DNA from 3 places in the Streptomyces sp. NBC_00009 genome. Region 1 is predicted to be linked to each of the others. Evidence: riboswitches for the same ligand, from Rfam matches in the RefSeq annotation. Region 1 holds a riboswitch; each other region holds the start of a gene.
What was found. A riboswitch is a leader RNA that binds a small molecule or an ion and turns the genes downstream of it on or off. The one in region 1 is predicted to bind cyclic di-AMP.
Positions count from the first base shown of each region.

Region 2: linked by a shared signal. The riboswitch ahead of OHA58_RS18740 (M23 family metallopeptidase) and the one ahead of OHA58_RS38240 (transglycosylase SLT domain-containing protein) in region 1 are both predicted to bind cyclic di-AMP.
Region 3: linked by a shared signal. The riboswitch ahead of OHA58_RS21065 (transglycosylase family protein) and the one ahead of OHA58_RS38240 (transglycosylase SLT domain-containing protein) in region 1 are both predicted to bind cyclic di-AMP.

Region 1 covers NZ_CP108312.1:8,398,779-8,402,925, reverse strand. The annotation lists gene OHA58_RS38250 (flavodoxin family protein) at 1-79, shown strand, start outside; gene OHA58_RS38245 (IS110 family transposase) at 420-1,622, shown strand; cyclic di-AMP (ydaO/yuaA leader) riboswitch at 2,654-2,848, shown strand; gene OHA58_RS38240 (transglycosylase SLT domain-containing protein) at 2,853-3,617, shown strand; gene OHA58_RS38235 (glycoside hydrolase family 43 protein) at 3,854-4,147, shown strand, end outside.
Region 2 covers NZ_CP108312.1:4,136,880-4,141,026, reverse strand. The annotation lists gene OHA58_RS18745 (aldo/keto reductase) at 1-270, opposite strand, end outside; gene OHA58_RS18740 (M23 family metallopeptidase) at 381-1,430, opposite strand; cyclic di-AMP (ydaO/yuaA leader) riboswitch at 1,442-1,587, opposite strand; gene OHA58_RS18735 (PP2C family protein-serine/threonine phosphatase) at 1,847-2,953, opposite strand; tRNA gene OHA58_RS18730 (tRNA-Met) at 3,154-3,227, shown strand; gene OHA58_RS18725 (tellurite resistance TerB family protein) at 3,279-3,734, opposite strand; gene mgtA (magnesium-translocating P-type ATPase) at 3,913-4,147, shown strand, end outside.
Region 3 covers NZ_CP108312.1:4,646,383-4,650,529, forward strand. The annotation lists gene OHA58_RS21055 (cytochrome P450) at 1-882, shown strand, start outside; gene OHA58_RS21060 (transglycosylase family protein) at 1,022-2,020, shown strand; cyclic di-AMP (ydaO/yuaA leader) riboswitch at 2,145-2,361, shown strand; gene OHA58_RS21065 (transglycosylase family protein) at 2,366-3,046, shown strand; gene eno (phosphopyruvate hydratase) at 3,366-4,147, shown strand, end outside.

The DNA.
Region 1 (4,147 bases):
CATCCCCGCCTACGGCAACCAGCGCACCGCCTGGGACGCCGGCTGCCGCCACGACTACGAAAACCCGGAACACCGGTAGCGGCACCCGCAGGGAAACGGACCATCTCGACCCGGCGTCGGTCAGATGCCGTGCACGCCGCGAACGCCCGCACCCCCCGTTATCTTCTTCGCGGTCCTGCAAGAGGGCCGCTGGCCTCCGGGCCCGGCATGACTGTTCCCCCCTGTCGAACCGATGACCTGGGGGGTGGTGTCACCGGGCCCGAGAGGCGCCGTTGGAGACGCTGATGAGAGGTCCGACTACCGCCTGGCCTGGCGCAGTGCCCGGCCGCTTGCGGGCGGCAGGTCTGCATAACGTGGATGCGCGCATACGACGCCAACGCCCTGGCCAGCACCGCACGAACCCCGTTCGGGAGGATGAGTTGGACGAAATCGACGGCGTAGGCGTCTTCCTCGGCCTGGACGTCGGCAAGAGCGCCCATCACGGGCACGGCCTCACCCCGGCCGGCAAGAAGGTCTTCGACAGGCAACTGCCCAACAGCGAGCCGAAGCTGCGGGCCGTCTTCGACAAGCTGGCCGCGAAGTTCGGCACTGTGCTGGTGATCGTGGACCAGCCCGCCTCCATCGGAGCCCTGCCCCTGACCGTTGCCCGGAACGCCGGCTGCAAGGTCGCCTACCTGCCCGGACTCTCTATGCGGCGGATCGCCGATCTCTACCCAGGCGAGGCGAAGACCGACGCGAAGGACGCCGCGGTGATCGCGGACGCCGCCCGCACCATGCCGCACACCCTGCGCTCGCTGGAACTGACCGACGAGATCACCGCCGAACTGACCGTCCTGGTCGGCTTCGACCAGGACCTCGCGGCCGAAGCCACCCGCACCTCCAACCGGATACGCGGCCTGCTCACCCAGTTCCACCCCAGCCTGGAGCGTGTCCTTGGCCCGCGCCTGGACCACAGTGCCGTGACCTGGCTGCTGGAACGCTACGGATCCCCGGCCAGCTTGCGAAAGGCCGGTCGCCGCAGGCTCGTTCAGGTGATCCGGCCCAAGGCTCCGCGCATGGCTGCCCGGCTGATCGACGAGGTCTTCGACGCTCTCGACGAGCAGACCGTCGTGGTCCCGGGCACCAGCACCCTCGACGTCGTGATCCCGTCCCTGGCCCGTTCGCTCGCCGCCGTCCACGAACAGCGACGAGCCCTGGAAACGCAGATCGGGCAGCTGCTGGAGGCTCACCCTCTTTCCGCAGTCCTGACCTCGATTCCGGGGGTCGCGGTCAGGACCGCCGCCACCTTGCTGGTCACCGTCGGCGACGCAACCAGCTTCCCCACCGCCGCCCACCTGGCCTCCTACGCCGGCCTTGCCCCGACGACCAAGTCGTCCGGGACCTCGATCCACGGCGAACACGCGCCCAGAGGCGGCAACCGGCAGCTCAAACGCGCGATGTTCCTGTCCGCGTTCGCCGCCCTGCACGACCCCGCCTCCCGCACCTACTACGACCGATGCCGGGCCCGTGGGAAGACCCACACCCAGGCACTTCTCCGCCTAGCCCGCCAGCGGATCAACGTGCTGTTCGCGATGCTCCGCGACGGCACCTTCTACGAACCAAGAACCCCACGCCTCGCTTGACGAAAGACATAGAGGCCCCCCGGCACCAGCCGCCCGCGTCCCGTCAGCCCACCGCACAACCGGACCCGAGGAGGCGGCCCGTCCCACGGCTCACCACAACGCGGCGCTTCCTGCCTGCCTGCCTGGAAATAGGAACGCGCCGCTTCCATAAGCGCGTTCGGGCTCGCGTCCGGCAGGCCTTCGCCCGGATGAAGGGCTGAAATATCCCGCGTGACTGGCGAATCGCCGTCATGTTCCATGCGCCCGAGTAACCTCCTCTATTACTGCGCTTCTTCGCGGCGGGCCTTCGGCTCGTCAGTCGGCAGAGGATTTCAGCAGGCTCCTCCGGATCCGAGCCGAGGCCTTCACTGAGATACCAGTGACGATCGGCAACTGACTTCCCATCACATTCAGACCTCTTCTGAGCTCGCGCACATCCTGAGCCTGCAAGATCTCCGGGTGCAGCATCGTCGCCCTCACCTACGCGGCCCTCGGGTATCCCGCGAGCCCAGCAGGTCGGCAGGAAGTGCACTCCGATGATGGAGCCCGTCGGCCTCACCTCAGTCGACCCTCAGCCGAACCGCACAAGGCCACGTTCAGGCACCATCCCGATCGAGACCCGCTCATGAACCGTGCGGCGGGGACGTCCGTCGGGCCGCGCGACCGTGTAGGCATTGATGCCAATATGCCCCTTTAGGTAGTAAAAGTGACGTGGTGGTATGTCCACTTTTGCACTAAAAACTACCCTTTAGCATTATTGGCGGCGTGCGCGGAGTTACGCCTATATTGCAAGGCATTCATGCAAAATATCGCACTCTGATACGCGATCGGGCGGCATTCCAACCCGTATCCCATTCAGTGAACCGCGTCACACGAACGGACGCGGGCCCCGAGATCCGCTGAGCCCCACTTCCCTTCTGCGCAAAGAAGATTGGGCTTTTCGATCAACGAGAGCGGCGGGTTCCGGTCGCCAGACACAGGGCTCTCACATTTCGCGATCACAATTCTGGTCTTGTTCCGTCCGCGCTTTCTCGCCTAATGTCACCGTCAATCCGGATGGAACGCCGAATCCTGCCGCTGTCCGGAATCCCTCCCACCCACTCGATTACGCACGGCAGGAGCGGGGGACCCAGGTAAGCCGCCGATCTGGTTTCCGGAACGGCTCGGGGTGAAGTCGCATTCCTAGTGCGACCGGACATCTCCCGTCCGAACCCGACAGCTCACCTCGTAGGCGACGGAGAGGAATGCGCCATGCCCGCAAAGGGAAAGCACCGCCGCACCAAGTCCATCTCGTTCACCCGGGGACTCGCCGCCGCAGGCACAGGCGCGGCTGTGCTCGCTCTCCCGGTGCTCGGCGCGACCAGCGCCGTCGCGGCGACGGCCGCCCCGGCCGCAAAGAGCGCCGCGGCCCCCGCGACGTACGTCGTCGCCGCGGGCGACACCCTCAGCAAGATCGCCCGAGAGCACTCTCTGAGCGGCGGCTGGAAGCAGCTGTACCAGGACAACCGAGCCACCCTCGGTGACAACCCGGGGCTGATCCACCCCGGTGTCAAGCTCACGCTCGGCAAGAAGAGCACGGCCGAGCCCGCGCAGAAGCCGGCCGCCTCCAGGGCGTCCGCCGAGCGGGCCGACCGCTCCGAGGTCCGGACCACGCTCGCCGCCAAGCCTGCCGCTGCCCCGGCGAAGAAGTCCTACACCAACGACCTCGACGGCTGGATCAAGGAGTCGCTCGACATCATGGCCCAGCACAACATTCCCGGCTCCTACGACGGCATCCACCGCAACATCATGCGCGAGTCCTCCGGCAACCCGCTGGCCATCAACAACTGGGACTCCAACGCTGTCAAAGGAACCCCGTCCAAGGGACTCCTGCAGGTCATCGACCCCACGTTCAAGGCTTACCACGTGCCCGGCACCTCGATGAACAGCTACGACCCGGTCGCCAACATCACCGCCGCCTGCAACTACGCGGCCCACCGGTACGGCTCGATCGACAACGTGAACAGCGCGTACTGACAGTCGGTTTGGGCTCCGCCCCGGCTCAGCGCGGAGAGGACGCCGCAGTCCACTCGGCCTGAACGGAGCCCCAGCGACTGCCGGTTGAAGCGCATCGATGATGTGTGGCCCTGAAGTCCCGTAAGCACGAAGGGACTTCAGGGCCCTTTTGCATCCCGCCCAACCCCTTGCGCGCCATCACCCCCGTGCATATCCTCCCCGCGAATCGAAGCGCTTCGACAACGTGGAGAAACAGCATGGCAGACCCACACCCGGTCATCCCCGGGTTCCACCCGGACCCCAGCGTCTGCCGCGTCGGCGACGACTACTACCTCGCGTGCTCGAGCTTCGAGTACGTCCCCGGGGTGCCGCTCTTCCACAGTCGCGACCTGGTGCACTGGCGGCAGATCGGCAACGTCCTCGACCGGCCCGGCCAGCTGCGGCTGCCCTGGGACACGCCCTCCTCGGCCGGGATCTACGCGCCGACGCTGCGCCACCGCGACGGCCGCTTCTGGCTCATCACCACCAATGTGAGCGAGGGTGGCGGCAAC
Region 2 (4,147 bases), 4.3 Mb from region 1:
GCCGACCTTGGTGGCGATGACGACATCGGAGCGGTTGCCGCGTGCGGCCAGCCACTTGCCGATGACGGTCTCGGACTCGCCGCCCTTGTTGCCCGGGACCCACGCCGAGTACGCGTCGGCCGTGTCGACGAAGTTGCCGCCCGCGGCGACGTACGCGTCGAGCACGGCGAAGGACTGCGCCTCGTCGGCGGTCCAGCCGAACACATTGCCGCCGAGGGAGAGCGGGAACACCTCGAGGTCTGACGAGCCAAGCTTGCGAAGAGAAGTCATGTCCTGCCAGAACACCGATATGGATCAAGATATTCCGGGCACGGCGAACCGGCAGCCCTGACGTCGGGGGGTTGCCGTCAGGACCGCCGGGGTTCGGAGGGTTACGAGTCTCAGATCGTCAGGCCGTTGGAACGCAGCCACGGCGCGGGGTCGACCCCGGTCGCCTGGCCGCCGGGGTGGACCTCCAGGTGGAGGTGCGGCCCGGTCACGTTGCCGGTGGCGCCGACACGGCCGATGACGTCGCCGCTGGTCACCTTCTGGCCCGCGCTGACGTTGAGGGACGACTGGTGGCAGTACCAGAGCTCGGTGCCGTCCGGCAGCTCCAGGACGGTGCGGTAGCCGTACGCGCCCGCCCAGCCGGCCTCCTTGACGGTGCCGGAGTGGATCGCCTTCAGCGGCGTACCCGTCGGAGCGGCGAAGTCGAGACCCGTGTGGTAGCCGGAGGACCACATCGAGCCGGGCTGACCGAAGGTGCCGGTGATCGTGTAGGAGGCGACCGGCAGCGTGAAGCTCTTGGCGAGCTCGGCGAGGCGCTCGGCCTCGGCCTTCTTCTTCGCGGCCTCCTCCGCCGCCTTCTTGTCGGCGGCGGCCTTGGCGGTGGCGGCGTCCCGCTCCTTGGCGGCGTCGTCGGCGGCCTTCTTCGCGGCGGCCTGCTCGGCGGCTGCGGCCTCGGCCTCGGCGGCCTGGTCCTGCTGCTGCTCGGCCTGCTGCATGATGCGGGCGCGCAGGGCCTCACCGGCGGTCGTGCCCTGCTGGGCGTCCGCGGTGCTGACACCGGCTTCGGTCAGCGGGCTCGCGGAGGGGCCGGACGAGTCATCGGAGCCGTCGGATATCAGCGCGCCCACGCCGGGCAGCGACTTGGCGTCCGGCAGCGAGTCCTTGACGGCCGAGAGGTCGGGCATCGAGATGTGTACGGGAGGCTTGCCGCCCTGCGCGGTGGCGATGCCGCCCGCGCCGACGGCCGCGATCACGCCGACACCGAGAACAGTGGAGCTGCGCGCGAGACCGCCGCGCTGCTTGGCTACGCGGTGCCTGCCGCGTACGGGGCGGACGGACTCCTCGGTGGGGTTCCACTCCTCCCAGGTCCGCTCGTCCGTTTCGCCGAACTCTTCGTCGATCGGCGCATAGGAGAACTCTGGGGCAGGCCGGTTGGACGCCACTGGGGCGCGCTCCTTTCCTTCCTTCTCGCCTACCGGGTTAGCTGACGGGTTCGGAGCAGGAAGGTCTCCTACCGACGCCTTCCGCAAGGAAAGACGTCCGATTCACCCCAAGTTGGTGGTTCCCCGGCTCCCTTGCGGGATTAGGCGCGTGCGCACGGAGCCATCTCTTGTGACGGCTGGGACGACCGCGCTGCGTTATCGAACGTTAATAGACACCGGTGCCCGATTCCAAGCCGTTCCGACTGATCGTTAACGCCTTTGGCCTGGACTTAACGGGGCACGAGCGGGCGGAACCGGGCGAGTTGACCTGCCGTCGGAACGGGCCGTTCATCTGACGGTTTGTCAAATGTTATGCGCAGCGACGCCGTTCGACTACATAAGGTGATGACGGCACTCACCGCTGCTTCACGGCTGCTTCACGGCCGCCTCACCGCGAGCAGTGCCATGTCGTCCGTCGTGCCGCCGCCGGTGTGCCGGCGGACCTCGGCGGTGAGCGCGGCCAGCAGCGGATCGGGCCCCGAGAACATCCGCCCCGCGAGCCGGGCCGCCGGGTCGTAGAAGGTGCCCTGCGCGTCGCGCGCCTCCGAGAGACCGTCGGTGTGGAGCAGCAGCGTCGCCCCGCTCGGGAACTCCGTCTCGGACGCACGGTCGGGCCAGGTGCCGAGGTCTCCCATCCCGAGCGGCAGCGCGGGCTCCGGCGCCGACAGGACCTTGAGCGCCCCGTCGCCGCCCAGGAGCAGGGGTTCCGGGTGGCCGCGGTTGATGACGCGTACGAGGCCGTTGCCGTGCGGGATCTCGGCGAGCACAGCCGTGGTGAAGCCCTCGAACTCGTCGAGGCCCTTGCGCCGCAGCCCCTCCCGCGCGAGCGCCCGCTCCAGGCGCTGCGCGACCGCCTCCAGGGTCGCCTCCTGCTCGGCCGCCTCCCGGAAGGCGCCGATGACGACGGCCACGGCGGACACCGCGCCCATGCCCTTTCCGCGCACGTCGCCCACGACGAGCCGCACGCCGTGCGGGGTGTCCTGCACCGCGTACAGGTCGCCCCCGATGAAGGCCCCCGCCTGGGCGGCCTCGTAGCGGGCCGCGATCTCCAGGCCGCCGATGCGCTCGGCGGGCTCGGGCAGGACGGCGCGCTGGGCCGCCTCGGCGATCTGGCGCACGGAAGTGAGCTGCTCACTGCCGCGCCGCACGACGCGGTTCATGACACAGGCGAGTACGGCGACGGTGGCGACCGTGACGAGTTCGGTGATGGCGTCGGTGTCATAACTGCGGGTGTATCTGAGATGCACCCCGAGTACGACGGCGACGGTCGCGAGGCCGGTCAGGAAGGTGCCGCGGGGCGAGAAGAACGGGGCCGCGACGAGCGGGGCGGCGGTGAACAGGGGCACGCCGGTGAACGTCGACGGCGTGACGTAGTCGTAGATCGCCCCGGCAATGATGAGCAGCACGGGCAGCAGACGTACGAAGAACCGGGCCCGGGACAGGCCCTGCTCCGCCTCTCGCCCGTGTCCACCTCGCTGCCCCACCGCTCGTCTCCCGCCACCGTCCGCGTCGGTCCCGCGTCTGCGCACGTCATCGGGCACCCACCCCAGGGTTCACCCCGGACAGGCGGCGGGCGACCTGGCGGGACCGACCGGGTGAAAGGGGTCCCGGGCGGCGGATCACGGAACCCTGGGCAACCGATTCGCATTCTGTCGCCGCAATGGCGTAGAGTCGTGTTTACCGACGCGGGGTGGAGCAGCTCGGTAGCTCGCTGGGCTCATAACCCAGAGGTCGCAGGTTCAAATCCTGTCCCCGCTACTGAAGGCCGAAGGCCCGGAACCATTGGTTCCGGGCCTTCGGTGTATCCCTCTACAGGTCGAACTCGTGCGGCGGCAGGTCGAGCATCAGGCAGGCCTCGCGGACGACGGCCTGCTCGGTCTTGTCGAAGTCGCCGTCGGCGCCGCCGATGACGATGCCGATCTGGATGACCGCGCGCGCCTCGGCGGGCTTCTTCTTCGCCTTGGCGATCTCCTGGAGGACGCTGACCTTGCCGAAGTCGAAGTCGGCGGTCAGCTTGTTCAGGTTCGCGTCGAAGCGGCTCTGGAGCTGGTCCGCCGGGAAGTTCTGCAGCACCTCGTTCGTGGAGATGAGCTGGGCCACGCGGCTGCGCTCGGCCGGGTCGACGTTCCTGTCGGCCGCGGCGACCAGCGCGCACATCGCCATGCTCGCGTCACGGAAGGCGCCGCTCTTCAGGTCGTTCTTCTTCGCCATGAGCTGCGTCTGCATCGTCGACGCGGACTCCTTGAAGCGATCCCACAGGGCCATGTCTCTCCTCGATCGGCACGTACTGATCTTCTACAGCGCTGTAGAAACTAGCGGGGAGCGGCAAAAGTTCCGCCCCTAAACTGAAGGCCTGAACTCTTTGCTGGGGAGCCTTTCGTGGTCCGATGAACGGGAGAAGACGACGGTGCCGACACCCGAGAAGCCCTGACGGCGCCCGGAAGTGACCGACACCGCCCCGGCCCGCGTCGCCGCCCCGTCCTCAGGCCGTACGACCCTCCAGCTCCTGCGCTCCCTCGACAGCGGCCCGCGCGGCCTCACCGAGGCGGAGGCCGAGCGGCGCCTGGCCCGGCACGGCGAGAACGTCCTGCCGGGTACGCGCCCCCTGTCCTGGCCCCTGCTCGCCGCCCGCAGCCTGCGCGACCCGTTCACCCTCGTCCTGCTCTGCCTCGGCCTCG
Region 3 (4,147 bases), 3.8 Mb from region 1:
CTCATCGACGAGTTCGCCGCCAAGGGCGAGGCGGACCTCATCCACGACTTCGCCTTCCCGCTCCCCATCTACGCGATCTGCGACCTGCTGGGCGTCCCGCGCGAGGACCAGGACGACCTGCGGGACTGGGCGGGCATGATGATCCGCCACGGCAAGGGCCCGCGCGGCGGGGTCGCCCGCGCCGTGAAGAAGATCCGGAACTACCTCGTCGAGCTCATCCACCGCAAGCGGGACGAGCCCGGCGACGACCTGATCTCCGGCCTCATCCGCGCCTCCGACCACGGTGAGCACCTCACCGAGAACGAGGCTGCGGCGATGGCCTTCATCCTCCTGTTCGCCGGTTTCGAGACCACCATCAACCTCATCGGCAACGGAACATATGCCCTGCTCACCCACCCCGAGCAGCGCGAGCGGCTCCAGCGGTCGCTGGCCCCCGGCGCCGCCGAACCCGGCCTCCTGGAGACCGGCATCGAGGAACTCCTGCGCTACGACGGCCCGGTGGAGCTCGCCACGTGGCGCTTCGCGACCGAGCCGCTGACCGTCGGCGGGCAGGACATCGCCGCCGGCGACCCCGTCCTCGTGGTGCTCGCCGCCGCCGACCGTGACCCGGCGCGCTTCGACGAGCCCGACACCCTCGACCTCTCCCGGCGTGACAATCAGCACCTCGGATACGGGCACGGCATCCACTACTGCCTCGGCGCCCCGCTCGCGCGCCTGGAAGGACAGACCGCCCTCGCCACGCTTCTGACGCGCCTTCCGGACCTGCGACTCGCGGGGGATCCTGCCGATTTGCGCTGGCGTGGCGGGCTCATCATGCGGGGATTGCGCACGCTTCCGGTCGAGTTCACACCGCATCAGGAGGGCCCGGACAAAGCCCCGTAGCTGACGGTCCGTCAAGACTGTGACTTTCACGTGATCTCGGCTGCATCGACTTGTGACAAGCGTTCGACTCCCGCTACGTTCACCAGTCATCGCGGCACCACCCGCCGCAGCATTCCCCGAGCCACCGAAAGGCGCCTCCATGCTCACCGGGAACGGTCGTCACCGTCGCCCCCGCCAGGCTCCCGCGCTCCTCGTCGCCGCGGGAGTGGCCGGCTCCGCCATCGCGATCCCCCTGCTCGGCGCGACCAGCGCGAGCGCCGCGTCGACGGCCACGTGGGACAAGCTCGCCGAGTGCGAGAGCGGCGGCTCCTGGAGCGCCGATCCGGGCAACGGCTATTACGGCGGGCTCCAGTTCTCGCAGGAGACCTGGGAGGACTACGGCGGCCTCGACTTCGCGCCGCGCGCCGACCAGGCCAGCCGCTCGCAGCAGATAGCCGTCGCCGAGAAGGTCCTCGCCGACCAGGGTCCGCGGGCGTGGCCGGTCTGCTCGGTCACCTCGGGCCTCACGACGGACGACGCGGCGGCCGACGTCGATCCCGGGGCGGCCCTGCCGACCCCGTCCGCGTCCGCCGGCGACTCCGGCAGTGACGACGCGGCGAACGGCGACACCGCGAAGGACGACGCGAGCGACGAGCCGGCGGACTCCGCCTCCTCGGGCGCTAAGGACGACTCCCGAGGGGAGGATCGCGACATCTCGGGTGATACCTCAGGTGACACCGCGAATGACTCCAAGAGTGACAAGTCCGGCCAGGACGGCTCGACTTCCGGCTCGACTCCGACCTCCGGCACGCCCTCGCCGGAGGCCTCCGGCGGCTCGGACTCCGCCACGGCGCCCGCCTCCGGCCGGCACCGCGGCGACGCCGCCGAGGACGATGCGGCGGGCTCCTCGCGTGCCGACGACGGCTCGGGCCGCCACGCCTCGCGCGGTGGCGAAAGCGGGCGCAAGGGCGCGAATACGGACGAAGGCGCCTATACCGTGCGTGCCGGCGACAACCTCTGGGACATCGCCGACACCCATGACGTGGACGGCGGATGGGCCGCCCTGTACGCCGAGAACAAGAAGACGGTCGGCGCCGATCCCGACCTCATCCTTCCTGGTCAGAGTCTGGATCTTGGGCTCGAATCGGGCGAAAAGTAGCGGCAGTTCGGGCGTGATGTCCGCTTTTGCGAGAGTGAGAGATGGGTCTCAAAGGCCCTGATCGTCTTTGAAATTCGGGCGATCCACTGCTTACGGTCATCACCGCTCGCCACCGCGGGCCCCGTCGGATGTCACGCCGAATCCTGCCAATGTCCGTACGGGAACAGTCGTCGCGTAAGCGCCGTAGGCAGGAGCGGGGGACCCAAGGTAAGTGCCGGCCCCGGCCGTTGAGAGACGGCCGAACGACCGGCTTGGGGTTAAGTCGCACGCAGGACGTGCGACCGGGCACTCATCCGGCCCGAACCCGACAGCTCACCTCGTAGGCGTCGGTGAGGGGATCTCTCGATGCTGTTTTCCAGCAAGGGCAAGCACCGCCGCCCGTCCAAGGCAGTCCGTGTCGCCACGCTCGCCGGTGTCGCCGGTGCCGCTGTCGCCGTCCCGCTGATGGGTGCCACCGGCGCCTCCGCCGCCACCGCCTCCGAGTGGGACGCGGTCGCGCAGTGCGAGGCCGGCGGCAACTGGTCGATCAACACGGGCAACGGCTACTACGGCGGCCTCCAGTTCTCCTCGTCCACCTGGGCCGCGTACGGCGGCACCGCGTACGCCTCCACCGCTGACAAGGCCTCCAAGGCGCAGCAGATAGCCGTCGCCGAGAAGGTCCTGGCCAGCCAGGGCAAGGGTGCCTGGCCGAGCTGTGGCGTGGGCCTGTCCGCCGCCTCGACCGGCTCCGCCCCGGCCGCCGCCCCGCAGCCGGAGCGCAAGGCCGAGCAGCCGGCCACCCGCAGCCAGGAGCGCACGGCGCCTGCCGCCCCGAAGCAGGAGTCGAAGAAGACCGTCAAGACCCCGACCGGCAAGAAGGTCAAGAAGGGTGACGGCGAGTACAAGGTGAAGGCCGGCGACACCCTCAGCAGCATCGCCGAGGCGCACGACACCAAGGGCGGCTGGGCGAAGCTCTTCAAGCTGAACAAGGACATCGTCGAGGACGCCGACCTGATCTACCCGGGCCAGCAGCTCCACCTCAAGTAAGTAATAGAGGAGAGCAGCAGCCCCCAGGCCGCTCGGGTACCGGCTTTCGGCGGACGGCCGGTACCACTCCAGGTTTCCCCCAAGGACTCCCCGCCCCGGGTGCGCATTCCCCCGTCGCGCCCGGGGCGGGGCTTTGGTGTGTGAGGGGTCCTGGGCTTTCGTCCGTTGTCGGCCGGGATTTTTTGTTCCGTTCGGAAACAATTCGCTCTCGGTTTTGTCCACGGGCCGGTCGGTCGGCTGGCCGGTGCCTGGAGCCGGATAGGCTCAGGTGTTGCCGGACCATGCGGCCCGGCGTAGTTGCGTCACATCCCAGAAGGAGATGCTCGTGCCGTCCATCGACGTCGTCGTAGCCCGGGAAATCCTGGACTCCCGAGGCAACCCCACGGTCGAGGTCGAGGTCGGCCTCGACGACGGCAGCACCGGTCGTGCCGCTGTCCCGTCCGGTGCGTCCACCGGCGCGTTCGAGGCCATCGAACTCCGCGACGGTGACCCGAACCGGTACCAGGGCAAGGGTGTCGAGAAGGCCGTCCTCGCCGTCATCGAGCAGATCGGCCCGGAGCTCGTCGGCTACGACGCCACCGAGCAGCGCCTGATCGACCAGGCGATGTTCGACCTGGACGCCACCGACAACAAGGGCTCGCTCGGCGCCAACGCCATCCTCGGCGTCTCCCTCGCCGTCGCGCACGCCGCCTCCGAGGCCAGCGACCTGCCGCTGTTCCGCTACCTCGGCGGTCCGAACGCGCACCTGCTGCCCGTCCCGATGATGAACATCCTCAACGGTGGGTCGCACGCCGACTCCAACGTCGACATCCAGGAGTTCATGATCGCGCCGATCGGCGCGGAGTCCTTCTCCGAGGCCCTTCGCTGGGGCGCCGAGGTCTACCACACCCTCAAGAAGGTGCTGAAGACCAAGGGCCTGTCCACCGGCCTGGGCGACGAGGGCGGCTTCGCCCCGAACCTCGGCTCGAACCGAGAGGCCCTCGACCTCATCCTCGAGGCCATCAAGCAGGCCGGTTACGTCCCCGGTGAGCAGATCGCGCTCGCGCTCGACGTCGCCGCGTCCGAGTTCTACAAGGACGGCAAGTACGAGTTCGAGGGCAA